DNA from 4 places in the Cedecea selenatireducens genome. Region 2 is predicted to be linked to each of the others. Evidence: predicted binding sites of a transcription regulator. Region 2 holds the regulator's gene; each other region holds the start of a gene.
What was found. The regulator CRP, encoded in region 2, controls carbon source genes, mostly activating them, when cyclic AMP is high. The targets are predictions, from matches to a motif close to ATGTGANNNNNNTCACAT.

Region 1: the regulator CRP is predicted to act here: its motif matches at 1,594-1,611, upstream of drpB (cell division protein DrpB).
Region 3: the regulator CRP is predicted to act here: its motif matches at 1,481-1,498, upstream of ACE38U_RS08815 (sugar transporter).
Region 4: the regulator CRP is predicted to act here: its motif matches at 1,806-1,823, upstream of cdd (cytidine deaminase).

What each region holds. Positions count from the first base shown of each region.
Region 1 is NZ_JBHIKW010000001.1:373,419-377,203, reverse strand. It holds gene mgtA (magnesium-translocating P-type ATPase) at 1-6, opposite strand, end outside; gene drpB (cell division protein DrpB) at 1,680-1,952, shown strand; gene ACE38U_RS01795 (phosphohydrolase) at 2,118-2,813, shown strand; gene ACE38U_RS01790 (DNA cytosine methyltransferase) at 2,911-3,785, shown strand, end outside.
Region 2 is NZ_JBHIKW010000025.1:14,524-18,308, reverse strand. It holds gene ACE38U_RS21875 (YccS/YhfK family putative transporter) at 1-1,791, opposite strand, end outside; gene crp (cAMP-activated global transcriptional regulator CRP) at 1,853-2,485, opposite strand; gene ACE38U_RS21865 (OsmC family protein) at 2,799-3,203, shown strand; gene ACE38U_RS21860 (phosphoribulokinase) at 3,241-3,785, opposite strand, start outside.
Region 3 is NZ_JBHIKW010000004.1:214,592-218,376, forward strand. It holds gene ptrR (putrescine utilization regulator PtrR) at 1-405, shown strand, start outside; gene ACE38U_RS08810 (PhzF family protein) at 586-1,377, opposite strand; gene ACE38U_RS08815 (sugar transporter) at 1,573-2,772, shown strand; gene ACE38U_RS08820 (MarC family NAAT transporter) at 2,821-3,489, opposite strand; gene marR (multiple antibiotic resistance transcriptional regulator MarR) at 3,674-3,785, shown strand, end outside.
Region 4 is NZ_JBHIKW010000001.1:602,567-606,351, forward strand. It holds gene ldtB (L,D-transpeptidase LdtB) at 1-487, shown strand, start outside; gene ACE38U_RS02810 (CidA/LrgA family protein) at 659-1,060, shown strand; gene ACE38U_RS02815 (CidB/LrgB family autolysis modulator) at 1,057-1,752, shown strand; gene cdd (cytidine deaminase) at 1,881-2,768, shown strand; gene sanA (outer membrane permeability protein SanA) at 2,900-3,619, shown strand; gene mglC (galactose/methyl galactoside ABC transporter permease MglC) at 3,680-3,785, opposite strand, start outside.

The DNA of each region.
Region 1 (3,785 bases), on a different contig from region 2:
AGTCATGGTGGTGCTCCTGTCGCCGGGCGGCAGCAGGCTTTTTACGGTAAATGCCGGATTAAAGGCGGCCGAAAATAGCCCGATGCCGCATGAGCGATCGGTTTTGAATTAATTTCGCAGGGCTCCACGCTATTTATTTTTTAAAATAAACAGGCGAGAAATTTATATTTTCTTTTATTTGGACGTGGTTATTCCTGCCGATGTACAGGGATGCCTGCATCAGGGAATAAACAGCTACCAATAGTGACGTAACTCAGCGTGGCGCACGGAAGCGGGCTGCGGCATAGCGCGCAGACGAACCTACGGCGTAACGGCTGAATCAGGCTACGAAGGGTCGACTTTGTGGGTCTTCGCCGTCAGAGAAGCTGCAACGACGCTCCAGCTGGCCGGTGACAGGACTGACACGCCAGTTAGTGATACGTTGATTCAACTCACTGATTTTCGAAGAGAAAATTGAGTTTTTCTGTTTTTTGCGTGCGGACAGTACCCGATCGCGGGGCGGCCGGACACGCAGCGTTGATGTCACTGTTTTGACACCAGGAAAAAGGGTAGATTTGAAGTTCATAACACACCTCGGGACCGTGAAAACCCTGGTCGAGGTGGGACAACACGAGAGCATCAGGCTCCGGCGAGACACACCAAAACGAAGAAGTGATCACAATCGATTTCATGTTTACTTTCCCGAACCGCCATTAAGGCAATGTTCGGGCAGCTACTAAATTCAGTATCCATTAGTCTCTTATGTCAGGTTAGGAAAGGCCGCAACTTCGGCCCGTGAAATCTACCCATGAGCAATACTATTGTCAACCCGGCAATGTAAATTAAATTCGTTCGTTTATATTTCAGTGAGGAAATATTGAGGGAAGAGAATAAAGGGTATTTTTATCTCTCTTCCCGAGCAGTTTCTTTTCTTAAGCAAGAGGCTGTCTCTTGGTCATAAATACAGGGTTTTAAGTAGGTTCGGTAAAGGTTCCGTTCACTTCCAGAGCTGCTTCATATGTCACCACCGAACCGGTGAACGACTCGGGGAAGTCACCGTCACTTCCCCGAGACCCCGGACTCCCGGCTAAATAAATCGCCGCAAGCGGCAGACCTCCGTTTTATCTCCCAGTCCTGGGTCGGCTGAGATGCGTTCCCGACGCTCTCAGCCTCCGGTCGTTCCCGACGCCCGGACCCTGGCCAGTCGGAGAGAAAACGGAGGCGATTTAAGCCGGAACCGAGCCTCGCTTCAAACCCGCAGCTACACAGAACGTTACAGCTGCTTCAAGACCTACAGCCACACCCTTGTTCCCGGCTCTCATCGACCCTGAATGTTTGGGTGATGGCGTTATCTCCCTGACACGTTCACCGTGCTCTAAACGTGCAGTGTAAACAGACCTACGAGTGAACGGAAAATCCGCCAGCCCGCATAAGTGCGGATATCTGTAATTAAAAGACGCAGTGAACATAAACGAACCCTCTGGCGGGAGGCGTCACCACGATTAAGAACTTTCCTTAAGCTAAATCAAACCCGGTTGTCAATGCTGATTAATGCCCTATAAGCTTTGATTTGAAACAAAATTTAACGCTTATAGCGGTTCATCTAATCCGTTAGTGTGATAAAAATCACATTAAGACGGTGGGGGACCTGCCGTCGACAGCCCGTTTTTGTTTCAGTTGAAAAAGTTAGGTCGAACGTTATGGATGCGAAACCAACTCGCAGCCCCGGTGGAAAAATTGCGCTGTGGCTGTTTTATGCTTTTTGTTTGTACATCGTTTGGGCGATGGTGCGTTATTTTTGGGTCGTCAGTGGGGTCACCAGCGGCGATCTGGGCACCTTCGGCGGGAAATTGCTTGGCGCATTAATGGGGTTGCTGGTACTTGGCTCCGTTGCGGCAGTGCTGGGCTGGGTAGCCTGGTATACCCGGCCACGTGTTTATCCTGCCCGCGTCCGCGATAATCGCCAGCATTAAAACGAACTTTCTTAGGCAGAGCCGCATTTGTCTGTGGCTCTGCGCGTTCCCCCGCCTTACCTGCCTTCACTCCCGCGTCCCCAGCCTGCATTGATGTTGTCATATTATTGTCATCAATCTGGTTATACTCAAACTTGCGCTTTTCACGAGAAGGGGAGTACGTGTATGCCGATTGCCCGCTGGCAGCAGCAGTTTGAGCAGTATCTGATTGAGAACTGGGCGCAGGACGACAAGGCCCATGACGTGGCGCATTTTCGGCGAGTATGGAAAACCGCTCAGCATATTATGGAAGGGACCGAGGCCGACAGGCTTGTGGTGCTGACCGCCTGTTATTTCCATGACATTGTTAACCTGCCCAAGAATCACCCGGAGCGCCATCTGGCCTCAACGCAGGCCGCGCAGGAAACGCTGTATATTCTGGAAACGCACTTCCCGGACTTTCCCCGCGAGCTGTATGACGACGTAGCCCATGCGGTGCGGGCCCACAGCTTTAGCGCCGCCATTGCGCCGCAGACGCTGGAAGCAAAAGTGGTGCAGGACGCGGACAGGCTGGAATCGCTGGGGGCGATAGGCCTCGCGCGCGTGTTTTATGTCTCCGGGGCGCTGGGGCGCTCGCTGTTTGACAGCGACGATCCGCTGGCCGAGCGCCGCGAGCTGGACGATACGCAGTACTCGGTGGATCATTTTCAGAAAAAGCTTCTGCGCCTGCCGGACTCAATGCAGACCGAAGCCGGGCGAGCGCTGGCGCACCACAATGCGGATTTCCTCGTGGGCTATATGGCGAAGCTGTGCGCCGAGCTGAAAGGCGACTATCTGCAGGTAGACGAGCAGGTTCTGCAGCGTTTTAAATCACAGGCTTAATCTTCCCGGCCCGCAGTTCAGTCTGCGGGCTGTTTCCGTTCTCTCTGGGTCAAATCAGTGATACAGTTTCACTCCCTTTTCCCATCTTTGGTTCACGATGAACGATCTTGACGCGATAGCAGAACACCTCTCCCTTCAGGCACAGCGCCACAAACAAACTCAGCAAGAAGAAGATCACGCCCTGGTCAGCCGCTTACTCGAAATCTACGATCAAAAAACCGTCGCCCTGCGCCTGCGACAGGTGGGAGGTGACTGGACGCGCGAATCCCTGAACCGCTGGTATAACGGCAAGTCTGCGCCACGGGGCTTAACCGAGGTGGAAGTGCAGATGCTGCAAAGTATGCTGCCGTCGCCGCCGTCGCATCATGGCCGCTATGCCTTCCGCTTTATCGACCTGTTTGCCGGCATCGGCGGCATTCGCAGCGGCTTTGAGGCGATTGGCGGCCAGTGCGTGTTTACCAGCGAATGGAACAAACATGCGGTGAAAACCTACAAGGCAAACTGGTATTGCGACCCGGCGCAGCATCAGTTTAATGAAGATATTCGTGACGTGACGCTCAGCAACCGCGGCGACGTGACGGACGAGCAGGCGACGAAACACATTCAGGCCACGCTGCCCGACCACGATGTGCTGCTGGCCGGCTTCCCCTGCCAGCCGTTTTCCCTGGCGGGCGTGTCGAAGAAAAACGCCCTTGGGCGCGCGCACGGCTTTGCCTGTGAAACCCAGGGCACCTTGTTCTTCGACGTGGCGCGAATTATTGCCGCCAAACGTCCGCCGATTTTCGTGCTGGAAAACGTTAAAAACCTGAAGAGCCACGACAAAGGCAACACGTTCCGCATCATCATGCAGACGCTGGACGAGCTGGGCTATGACGTGGCTGATGCCGCCGTCACCGGGCGCAATGACCCGAAAATTGTCGATGGCAAAAACTTCCTGCCGCAGCATCGCGAGCGCATCGTGCTGGTCGGCAC
Region 2 (3,785 bases):
CAGAGTTGTCATGGCGTTGATATGCTCGACGATGAACTGGCTGTGGGTCACCCAGAGCTTCATGTCTGCCAGATAATGAGAGTTAAATCCGGGTTCCTGCATCGCCTGGTTGAGCGAGTTGAAGAGCGCGTTGTGCGCCTGGTTGACCCGCATTCGTTGCCAGGCCAGAGGCGTGGGTTCCGGATCGTTGCTCAATATCAGGCGAATCGCATCCTGGTCGGCCTCGAGCGCGTCGTGGGCGTTCTGGCGCAGCAGGCCAGTTTGCCACTGTGGCCAAAGCCAGATCATGCCGCCAAAGGCAATCAGGCAGCCGAGCAGCGTGTCGATAAGCCGTGGAATGATGTAGCTTTCGGCGCTCAGGGTAATGAGCTGCAGGGTATATACCGCCGTGACGGTAAAGCCGATGGTGGCCCAGCCGTAGCTTTTGCGAATGAACAGATAGCTCACCAGGGTAATCATTAGCATCGCCAGCAGGGTGTAGCTGTCCGGGACGTGGAAGTGCAGGGTGATGCCGGCGATACACAGCCCTGCCATGGTGCCAGCCGCCCTGTGCACGATACGTACCCGGGTGGCGCCGTAGCCGTTTTGCGTCACGAACATCACGGTCATCAGGATCCAATACGGTTTAGGCAGATGTAAGAAGGACCCGAGCAGGCTGGCAATCGTCAACATTACGCCTAAACGTGCGGAGCTGCGCAGCGCTGATGACTTGAAGGAGAGATAGTTTTTCAGGGCCGGGAAGAACGGCAGGCGGCGCTCCCGATCTTCCATTAAATCCCTTACATACAGCGGGCGTTGGGTTTTCAGCACCCGGCCGATGCGGCTGAAGTGATAATGGCAGAACTGCCCGACCGGGTTATCCGGGTTCTGGCGGGCGATCTTTTCCAGGGCGTCGATCTGCTTGTCCATGGTAAAGCGCGTCGGGTAGCGGTGGTAGAGAATATCGTCTGCCAGCACCCGCAGGCGCGCGGCGATGGTTCGGGCGTTCCAGCGGATCACCGCCTCGGCATGGCTTTGCTCGACCAGCTTCTGGACCTCTTCCGGCTGATGCAGGCTAACCGAAATGTGCTCCTGCAAATCCAGGGCGACCTGGAAAGCGCGTAGCAGGCGTTTGTAGCCATTTTGCTGATTGGCCGACAGCATATGCAGCTGCTGGTAGCAGGTCGTTATCAGGTCGACGGCTTTCTGCTGACGTACCAGCAGCGGCGGTAGCGCTTTTTCAGGATCCGTATGCTGGGTCAGCAGGCTGTACTTTGCTTCGCAGTAGTCCGCAAGCTGGCGGTACAGCAGGCTGAGCGACTCTCTGAGCGGCTGTTCACGCCATAGCCTGAACCAGAACCAGTTAAACGCGCCGTACCAGATGGTGCCGGAGATATAGAGCACCATCGGTTTCCAGATAGGCATGTTGCCGGCCATGCTGAGCGTAAAAATGGCGGCAATCAGCGACGCGGGCAGCAGGCGAGCATGCAGCGAGCTTATCTCCGCCGTGACGCCGAGCAGCAGGGCCATGACGATTAATATCGCAGGCAGCGGGACGTGGGTGTAAAGCAGCAGCAGCTGCATGATAAGGCTGCTAACGGCGAACAGGCTGCCGCCGATGATCAAGCGTTTGAAGAAGCGTTTATGCGGCGTGTCCAGCCCGGCAATGTTGCAGCAGGCAGGCACTAACGAGAAGAGCAGGCCATTTTGCAGGCTGCCGAGAATCAGGCCGATAGCCACGGGTAAACACAGCACCAGGGTTTGCCGCAGCGCGTAGTTAACTTCCGGGTGATAAATTAATCTCTTCCACATAGCCTGAATTGTAGAGACAAAAAAGGCGTGTTACCGAAGCGACACGCCTTTATGGGGCTAATTAGCGAGTGCCGTAAACGACAATCGTTTTACCGTGTGCGGAAATGAGGTTCTGGTCTTCCAGCATTTTCAGAATACGGCCAACGGTTTCGCGGGAGCAGCCCACGATCTGACCGATTTCCTGGCGGGTGATCTTAATCTGCATCCCGTCCGGGTGGGTCATGGCGTCCGGCTGTTTAGCCAGGTTCAGCAGCGTCTGTGCGATACGGCCGGTCACGTCGAGGAAGGCGAGGTTGCCGACTTTCTCGGAGGTCACCTGCAGGCGACGCGCCATCTGGGAAGACAGACGCATCAGAATGTCCGGGTTGACCTGAATCAGCTGGCGGAATTTTTTATAAGAAATTTCAGCTACTTCACAGGCTGACTTGGCGCGAACCCAGGCGCTACGCTCCTGGCCTTCTTCGAACAAACCTAATTCACCAATGAAATCACCCTGATTCAGATAAGAAAGGATCATCTCCTTGCCTTCTTCATCTTTAATCAGAACAGCTACGGAGCCTTTGACGATGTAGTACAGCGTCTCCGCCTTTTCACCCTGGTGAATCAGCGTGCTCTTCGACGGATACTTATGAATGTGGCAATGAGACAAGAACCATTCGAGAGTCGGGTCTGTTTGCGGTTTGCCAAGCACCATGCGCGGTTATCCTCTGTTATAAACTGGCTACCAAAGACAAGACTCGGAACCTCTTGTCTGGCGTTGCAATCGTGAAATTTTCCCAAACCCTGGGAACTGGCGGGCAGGTCACTCCTGCGGCCTGTAATTAGTCGTTTCCTCTGCTTACGGCATAAACTTCTCTGTATAGCAGCAGCATCCGGATTGTTTTAGCATAGCTTTTGGTAAGTGTCTTGTCTTGTCTCGTTTCAGCATGACCTGGATCGCCTTACGTTGCCAGTTTTCACGTAGGCGCGTAATCTGAAAGAATATTTTCTCAACTGGAGTAGGCAAAATGCAGGCACGTGTTAAATGGGTGGAAGGCATGACCTTCCTCGGTGAGTCCGCTTCTGGCCACCAGATCCTGATGGACGGTAATTCTGGCGATAAAGCGCCAAGCCCAATGGAAATGCTGCTGATGGCGGCGGGCGGCTGTAGCGCCATTGACGTGGTGTCGATTTTACAAAAAGGCCGCCACGACGTGACGGACTGTGAGGTGAAGCTGACTTCGGAACGCCGCGAAGAAGCGCCGCGTTTGTTCACCCATATTAATCTGCACTTTGTGGTTAGCGGAAAAGAGCTGAAGGATAGCGCCGTCGCTCGCGCAGTCGATCTTTCTGCTGAAAAGTATTGCTCGGTAGCGCTCATGCTTGGGAAAGCGGCAAACATTACCCACAGCTATGAAGTGATCGAAGCTTAAGCGTCAAAAAGGCGGCATTCACGCCGCCTCTGCCGAATCAGGCAATCTTCCTGCCTTCCGCCAGTCGCTGCACCAGCGGCCCCATAATCAGCTCCATCGCCAGCCCCATTTTTCCGCCAGGCACCACCAGGGTGTTGATGTGGGAGATAAACGATCCTTGCAGCATCGCCAGCAGATAAGGGAAGTCGATGTCGTCCAGGCCGCGGAAGTGGATAACCACGAAGCTTTCGTCCAGCGACGGAATTGCCCGGGCGGCAAACGGGTTAGAGGTATCCACCGTTGGGACGCGCTGGAAGTTAATATGGGTGCGTGAAAACTGCGGGGTAATAAAGTTGATGTAATCGTCCATCGAACGCACGACGGAGTCCATCACCGCCTCCCGCGAATGACCGCGTTCGCCGGTGTCGCGAACCAGTTTTTGAATCCATTCCAGGTTAACGATAGGCACCACGCCAACCAGCAAATCTACGCAGTCGGCCACGTTGTGCTGCGGGGTGACAACGCCGCCGTGCAGGCCTTCATAAAACAGAACGTCGGTTGGCTCCGGCAGCGGCTGCCACGGCGTAAAGGTGCCGGGCACCT
Region 3 (3,785 bases), on a different contig from region 2:
CATCCTTCCCTTGAGGGCGTGGCGGTGTATCGCGAAGAGATAACCATCGTCGCGCCTGCAGACCATGCCCCGATTCACAGCGGCGCGGACGTTAACGGCGCGAGTATTTATGCCTTTCGGGCCAACTGCTCCTACCGCCGCCATTTTGAAAGCTGGTTCCACGACAGCCAGGCCATGCCGGGCAAGATCCACGAAATGGAGTCTTACCACGGGATGCTGGCCTGCGTTATTGCCGGGGCGGGGCTGGCGCTGATGCCAAGAAGTATGCTGGAGAGTATGCCGGGTAGCCATCAGGTGAGTACCTGGCCGCTGCCGGAGGATAAGCGTTATCTGGATACCTGGCTGCTGTGGCGCAGAGACGCCAAAACCCGCCAGCTTGAAGCCTTTATTTCCCTGCTGGAATAGCTCCCGCGGGCGGGGGCAAACGCCATCAGCCCTTTTTAACGGTGATGCTCCAGCTGGCATCAATGTACAAAGGCTAGCATGGACGGGCTCAACAATAATCGCGCCTGATCAGCTAGCCTTTATGAGCTGAATTCATCAATCCCGGATAACTATAATCATGAATAACTATGCTGGAATATTCTAACGCAGCAGCACTTTGCCAATCAGATAGGTGACCGCTTTGCCGCCGATCAGCACGCGCTCGCCTTTATACTGGCAGCGCAAATCGCCGCCGCGATAAGAGACCTGCCGCGCCAGCAGATGCGTTTTGTTCAGTTTATCCGCCCAGTAAGGGATCAGCATGCTGTGGGTAGAACCGGTGACGGGATCTTCCGGCACTGACTCGCCTGGGCAGAAAAAGCGGCTGACAAAATCATATTCACCCTCACCTTTCGCGGTGATACAGACCATTTTTTCCAGCGGGATCATGGCGTTGATATCAGGCTGAATAGCTTCTACTGCCGCCTGGCTTTCCAGCACCACCATATAATCACGCCCTACGCGTAGCTCTTTGCACTCGCTGATGCCAAGCGTTGCCAGTAGCTCAGGCAGCGGCGCTATCTGTTGCGTTTCCCAGGCGGGGAAATCCAGCGTCAGCCATTCGCCGTTACGCGTCACGGTCAGCGGGCCAACAAAACGCGTGCTGAAATGAATCACCGATTCAGGGTAATCGAGATGCTCAAAGATGACGTGTGAAGCGGCAAGCGTGGCGTGCCCACAAAGGTTGATTTCTCCCTGCGTGGTAAACCAACGCAGCTCAAAGCCCTCGTCTGTGGTGACAAAGAAAGCCGTTTCCGACTGATTATGCTGTTGGGACATTTTCAGCAGCGTTTCATCCGGCAGCCATTCGCTGAGCGGGCAAACGGCGGCGGCGTTGCCGCCAAAGGTGGCGTCGGCGAAGGCATCTACCATATAAAAGTCAATTGCTTGCATCGTGATAACTCCTGCTTTTCATTGTTATTTTCTCGCCGTCTACCATGACACACTCGCCTGCACCGCGCTGCTTTTTTCTTGCTCAGGTCTGGCAGAATCGCAAATGAGACATAAATCACAAAATTGGTTGTGCCGCCGATCTGATGGTTTTATGATCTGCCCATTCCTACCGCTTATTTACCTGCCTGGCTCCTTATGACAATCACTACCGTCTCACGCAAAACGGCGTGGCTACGGGTGGTAACCCTCGCGGTTGCCGCTTTTATTTTTAACACCACCGAGTTTGTGCCTGTTGGCCTGCTGTCGGATATCGCCCAGAGCTTTGGCATGGAAACCGCGCAGGTCGGCATCATGCTGACCATTTATGCCTGGGTGGTGGCCCTGATGTCGCTGCCCTTTATGCTGATGACCAGCCAGGTTGAACGGCGCAGGCTGCTGATTGCCATTTTCCTGCTGTTTATCGCCAGCCACGTGCTGTCGTTCCTTGCCTGGAACTTTACCGTGCTGGTAATTAGCCGAATTGGTATCGCTTTCGCTCACGCGATTTTCTGGTCGATCACCGCTTCACTTGCCATTCGTATGGCGCCTGCGGGCAAAAAGGCCCAGGCGCTGAGTTTACTCGCGACCGGCACGGCGCTGGCGATGGTGCTGGGCTTACCGCTGGGCCGCATCGTCGGGCAGTATTTTGGCTGGCGTACCACCTTCTTCGCCATTGGCGTGGTGGCGGCCGTGACGCTGTTCTGCCTGATTAAGCTGCTGCCTAAACTGCCCAGCGAGCATTCGGGTTCGCTGTCCAGCGTGCCTGAGCTGTTCCGTCGGCCCGCGCTGGTCAACATTTATGCGTTAATCGCCGTGGTGGTCACCGCGCACTACACCGCCTACAGCTATATCGAGCCTTTCGTGCAGCAGGTCGTAGGGCTTAGCGCCAATTTTGCAACGCTGCTTTTACTGTTGTTTGGCGGCGCGGGCATCATCGGCAGCGTGCTGTTTGGCAAATGGGGAAATAAATACGCTTCAGGGCTGGTTTCCGGGGCGATTGCCCTGCTGGCGGCCAGCCTGATCCTGCTGTTACCCGCTGCAGGAAACGAGCTGACCCTCGCCGGGCTGAGCCTGTTCTGGGGCATTTCAATTATGATTATTGCCCTCGGGATGCAGGTGAAGGTTCTGGCCCTTGCGCCGGATGCCACCGACGTGGCGATGTCGCTGTTCTCAGGTATTTTTAATATCGGCATCGGCGCGGGCGCGCTGGTGGGCAATCAGGTCAGCCTGCATATTTCCATGGCGGATATCGGCTTTATTGGCGCAATTCCGGCGCTTGTCGCGCTGTTCTGGTCAATAATTGTGTTTCGCCGCTGGCCGGTGGCGCTGGACGAGCAGCCCCGGCCGACGCATTAACAAAAATGCCCTCATTGCGAGGGCATTTCTCTTTACATCACGCTCAAATCAGGCCGGGTAAGTCTTAATAATTTCCAGCACGCCGTTAATAATAAACTGCACGCCCATACACACCAGCAGGAAGCCCATCAGGCGGGAAATGGCCTCAATGCCGCTTTTACCGACTATGCGCATAATCGCCCCTGAACTGCGCAGGCTAGCCCAAAGAATCAGGCCTACGGCGAGGAAAATCAGCGGCGGCGCCACGGTTATCACCCAGTTGGGGAAGTCAGAACCTGCGCGCACGGTGGACGCCGAACTGATGATCATCGCGATGGTACCCGGCCCGGCCGTACTTGGCATCGCCAGCGGCACAAAGGCGATATTCGCCTCGGGCTCTTCGCTCAGCTCTTCCGACTTGCTTCTCGACTCCGGTGATTCATGCGCCTTTTGCTGCGGGAACAGCATGCGGAAACCGATAAAGGCGACGATCAGTCCCCCGGCAATACGCAGGCCCGGAATTGAAATCCCGAAGGTATTCATCACCACCTGACCGGCGTAATACGCCACCATCATAATGACAAACACATTCACCGAAGCCATCAGTGCGGTGCGGTTACGCTGCCGGCTATTCATGTCTCCGGAAAGCCCAAGGAATAGCGCCACGGTGGTCAGTGGGTTAGCTAACGGCAGCAACACCACCAGGCCAAGGCCTATGGCCCTGAGTAAATCCATCATATTTTAATCCTTTTTGGTCCTTTATCGAGCGGGCTTAGCAGGTTTGAGTATAGCAGCACGGAGTTTACCGACGGTGGGTGAAGCGTTTTAGCTTTTCGTGGCATCGGCTAAACCATCACGTTGACTTATACTTGCCTCGGCAATAATATCTGCCGTGACTAATCTACTTGCCTGGGCAAACATAGTGAAAAGCACCTGTGATCTGTTTAACGAAATCATTCCCCTCGGGCGATTGATCCACATGGTGAATCAGCACAAAGACCGCCTGTTAAACGACTCGCTCTCCCCGCTGGATA
Region 4 (3,785 bases), on a different contig from region 2:
GAAAAATGGGCCAACCTGGACCCCTACCGCGAAAATGCATGCCGAATACGCCGCAGCCGGTACGCCGCTGCCGGCCGTTGTGCCAGCTGGCCCGGATAACCCGATGGGCCTGTACGCGCTGTACATCGGTAATCTGTATGCGATTCACGGCACCAACGCCAACTTCGGTATCGGCCTGCGCGTCAGCCATGGCTGCGTGCGTCTGCGTAACGAAGACATCAAGTTCCTGTTCGACAACGTGCCGGTCGGCACTCGCGTTCAGTTCATTGATGAGCCGGTAAAAGCCACCACCGAGCCGGACGGCAGCCGCTACATCGAAGTTCACAACCCGCTTTCTACTACCGAAGCGCAGTTCAACTCCGGTGAAATCGTGCCAATCAAGCTGACCAGCAGCGTACAGAAAGTCACCGCTCAGTCCGACGTTGATACCACCGTTGTTGACCAGGCGATTCAGAACCGTTCCGGCATGCCGGTTCGTCTGAACTAAGCTAAAAGTAATCGAATCAAGGCGGCCTCCGGGCCGCTTTTTTATTGCCTAAAATCAGCCGGGCAACCTTCACGCAGGGAATGTTTGTTATGCTCATAATTCATGTTGTGATGGATAGCACAATTTCGAGTTTAATTGTATGATGAATGCGTTTCTTAAAGGGTAACCTCCATGCGCAACTCGTTCACCGTAATCTGGCAGTATCTTCGCGCTTTTGTCTTAATTTACCTGTGCTTATATGCCGGTATTTTCGTCGCGTCGCTGCTGCCCATCGTCATCCCTGGCAGCATTATCGGCATGCTGATTTTGTTTGTGCTGCTGTCGCTACAAATCCTGCCGGCGAAGTGGGTAAAACCCAGCTGTCACCTGCTGATTCGCTATATGGCCCTGCTGTTCGTGCCTATTGGCGTGGGCGTGATGCAGTATTACGACGTGCTGAAAGCCCAGTTTGGCCCGGTGGTGGTTTCCTGTTTAATCAGTACGCTGGTGGTGCTGGTCATCGTGAGCTGGAGCTCGCACCTGGTCCATGGCGAAAGAAAAGTGATTGGTGAAGGCGAGGCAGAGAAAAAATGATGCACTATATATGGTGGTCTTTACCGTTAACTCTGGTGGTGTTTTTCGCCGCCCGCAAACTGGCTGCCCGGCTGAAATCCCCGCTGCTAAACCCGCTGCTGGTTTGCATGGTGGTGATCATTCCTTTTCTGCTGCTCACGGGTATTCCTTACGACCACTATTTTAAAGGCAGCGAAGTGCTCAACGACCTGCTGCAGCCTGCCGTTGTAGCCCTGGCCTTTCCGCTTTACGAGCAAATTCACCAGATTCGCGCCCGCTGGAAGTCGATTATCACCATCTGCTTTATTGGCAGTATGGTGGCGATGTCCACCGGCACCTCAATTGCTTTATTAATGGGCGCATCCCCGGAAATTGCCGCCTCGGTTCTGCCGAAATCCGTTACCACGCCAATTGCGATGGCGGTAGGCGGTGGCATTGGCGGTATCCCGGCCATTAGCGCAGTGTGCGTTATCTTCGTCGGTATTCTCGGCGCCGTGTTTGGCCACACGCTGCTGAATATGATGCGCATCAGCACCAAGGCGTCACGCGGCCTGGCAATGGGGACGGCTTCTCACGCGCTGGGCACCGCCCGCTGCGCGGAACTCGACTTCCAGGAAGGCGCTTTTAGCTCGCTGGCGCTGGTTATTTGCGGGGTCATGACCTCACTCATCGCCCCGTTTTTATTCCCGGTGCTGCTGAAGCTCTTCGGCTAAAACTTGCGAGAGATCGCGCATTTTCATATTTGTTTTCATAAGTTGCACAAACAATTAGAAGTTGATCACATATTTGGCCTATACAGATCCGTAAACTACGTTTCCGTTACCCTTTATGAGGCTTTAACATGCGTTCACGTTTTGATGCCGCCGTTGTGCAACTCCCCGCCGCGCTGCAAACCGCTTTGCAACCCCTGCTTGCCGACGCACACTTCCCGGCAATGTTTACAGCGGCCGAAGTTGAAGCGCTAAAACATCAAACCGGGCTGGGCGACGACGACCTGGCTTTCGCTCTGTTGCCGCTGGCCGCAGCCTGCGCGCGTGCAGACCTCTCCCATTTTAACGTCGGGGCCGTGGCCCGGGGCGTAAGCGGTAACCTCTATTTTGGCGGCAATATGGAGTTTCTTGGCGCCACCATGCAGCAAACCGTGCACGCCGAACAAAGCGCCATCACCCACGCGTGGATGCGCGGCGAAAAAGGCCTGGTCGATATCACCGTCAACTACACGCCCTGCGGCCACTGCCGCCAGTTCATGAACGAGCTGAACAGCGGCACCGCGCTGCGCATTCATCTGCCAGGCCGCCAGCCGTCCACGCTTGGCGAATACCTGCCGGACGCCTTTGGCCCGCGCGACCTGGAAATCAAAACGCTGCTGCTGGATGAAGAGAACCACGGTTTCGCGTTGAAAGGTGATGCCCTCACTCAGGCAGCTATTGCAGCGGCCAACCGCAGCCATGCGCCTTACAGTAAAGCTCCGGCGGGCGTTGCGCTGGAAATGGTCGACGGCAGAATCTTTACCGGCTGTTATGCGGAAAACGCCGCGTTCAACCCTTCCCTGCCGCCGCTGCAGGCCGCGCTGAACCTGCTTTCCCTGAATGGTTATGACTATCCGCAAATTAAGCGCGCCGTACTGGCAGAAAAATTCGATGCGCCGCTGCTGCAGCGGGACGCCACCTCCGCCACGCTGAAAGCTCTGGGCTGTGAAGCCGTTGATCGCGTTAATATTGCTCAGTAATTCTCTGTTGCGAGTGTACCCACACTCGCATTGTTGAAATTTGCCCCAACTGAACCCGCGTTTCTTGCTCTTGAGGGCCGGGTAAAGTAGCCTTGGATGAAATTTCACCCCGCGAATGAGTCTGCAAGTTCATGTTGAAGCGCCTGTTTTACGGCCTGCTTATTATTATCGGCTTAACGCTGGCGGCTGCGCTCGGGCTCGACCGCTGGATCAGCTGGAAAACCGCGCCTTACGTCTACGATGAACTGCAGGATCTGCCCTATCGCCAGGTCGGTGTGGTGCTCGGCACCGCCAAGTATTACCGCACCGGCGTCATCAATCAGTACTACCTGTACCGCATTCAGGGCGCCCTGAACGCCTATAACAGCGGCAAGGTGAACTACCTGCTGCTGAGCGGCGATAACGCGCAGCAAAGCTACAACGAGCCGATGACCATGCGCAAAGACCTGATTGCCGGCGGCGTCGATCCGGCGGATATCGTGCTGGACTACGCGGGCTTCCGCACGCTGGACTCGATTGTTCGCACCCGTAAAGTCTTTGATACCAACGACTTCATCATCATTACACAGCGATTCCACTGCGAGCGCGCGCTGTTTATCGCCCTGCATATGGGGATTCAGGCGCAGTGCTACGCGGTACCTTCCCCGAAAAATATGCTCACCGTGCGCACGCGTGAATTTGGCGCTCGCCTGGGCGCACTGGCAGATTTATACCTGTTCAAGCGCGAGCCGCGCTTCCTCGGCCCGTTAGTGCCTATCCCATCGCTGCAAGAAGTGCCGGAGGACGCACAGGCCTACCCGGCCGTCACGCCGGGGCAGCTGCTGGAAATACAGAGAAAAGAGAAGAAGTGATATCTGAGCACAAAAAAAGCCCGCACATGATATGGCGGGCTTTCTTGTACACTGCTTAGATTATTTCTTACGCGCGTACTTCAGGGAGTCCAGCGCCACGGCAAAGATAATAATGCCGCCCTTGATGATGTACTGCCAGTAAGGGTTCACGCCGATATAGGTCAGG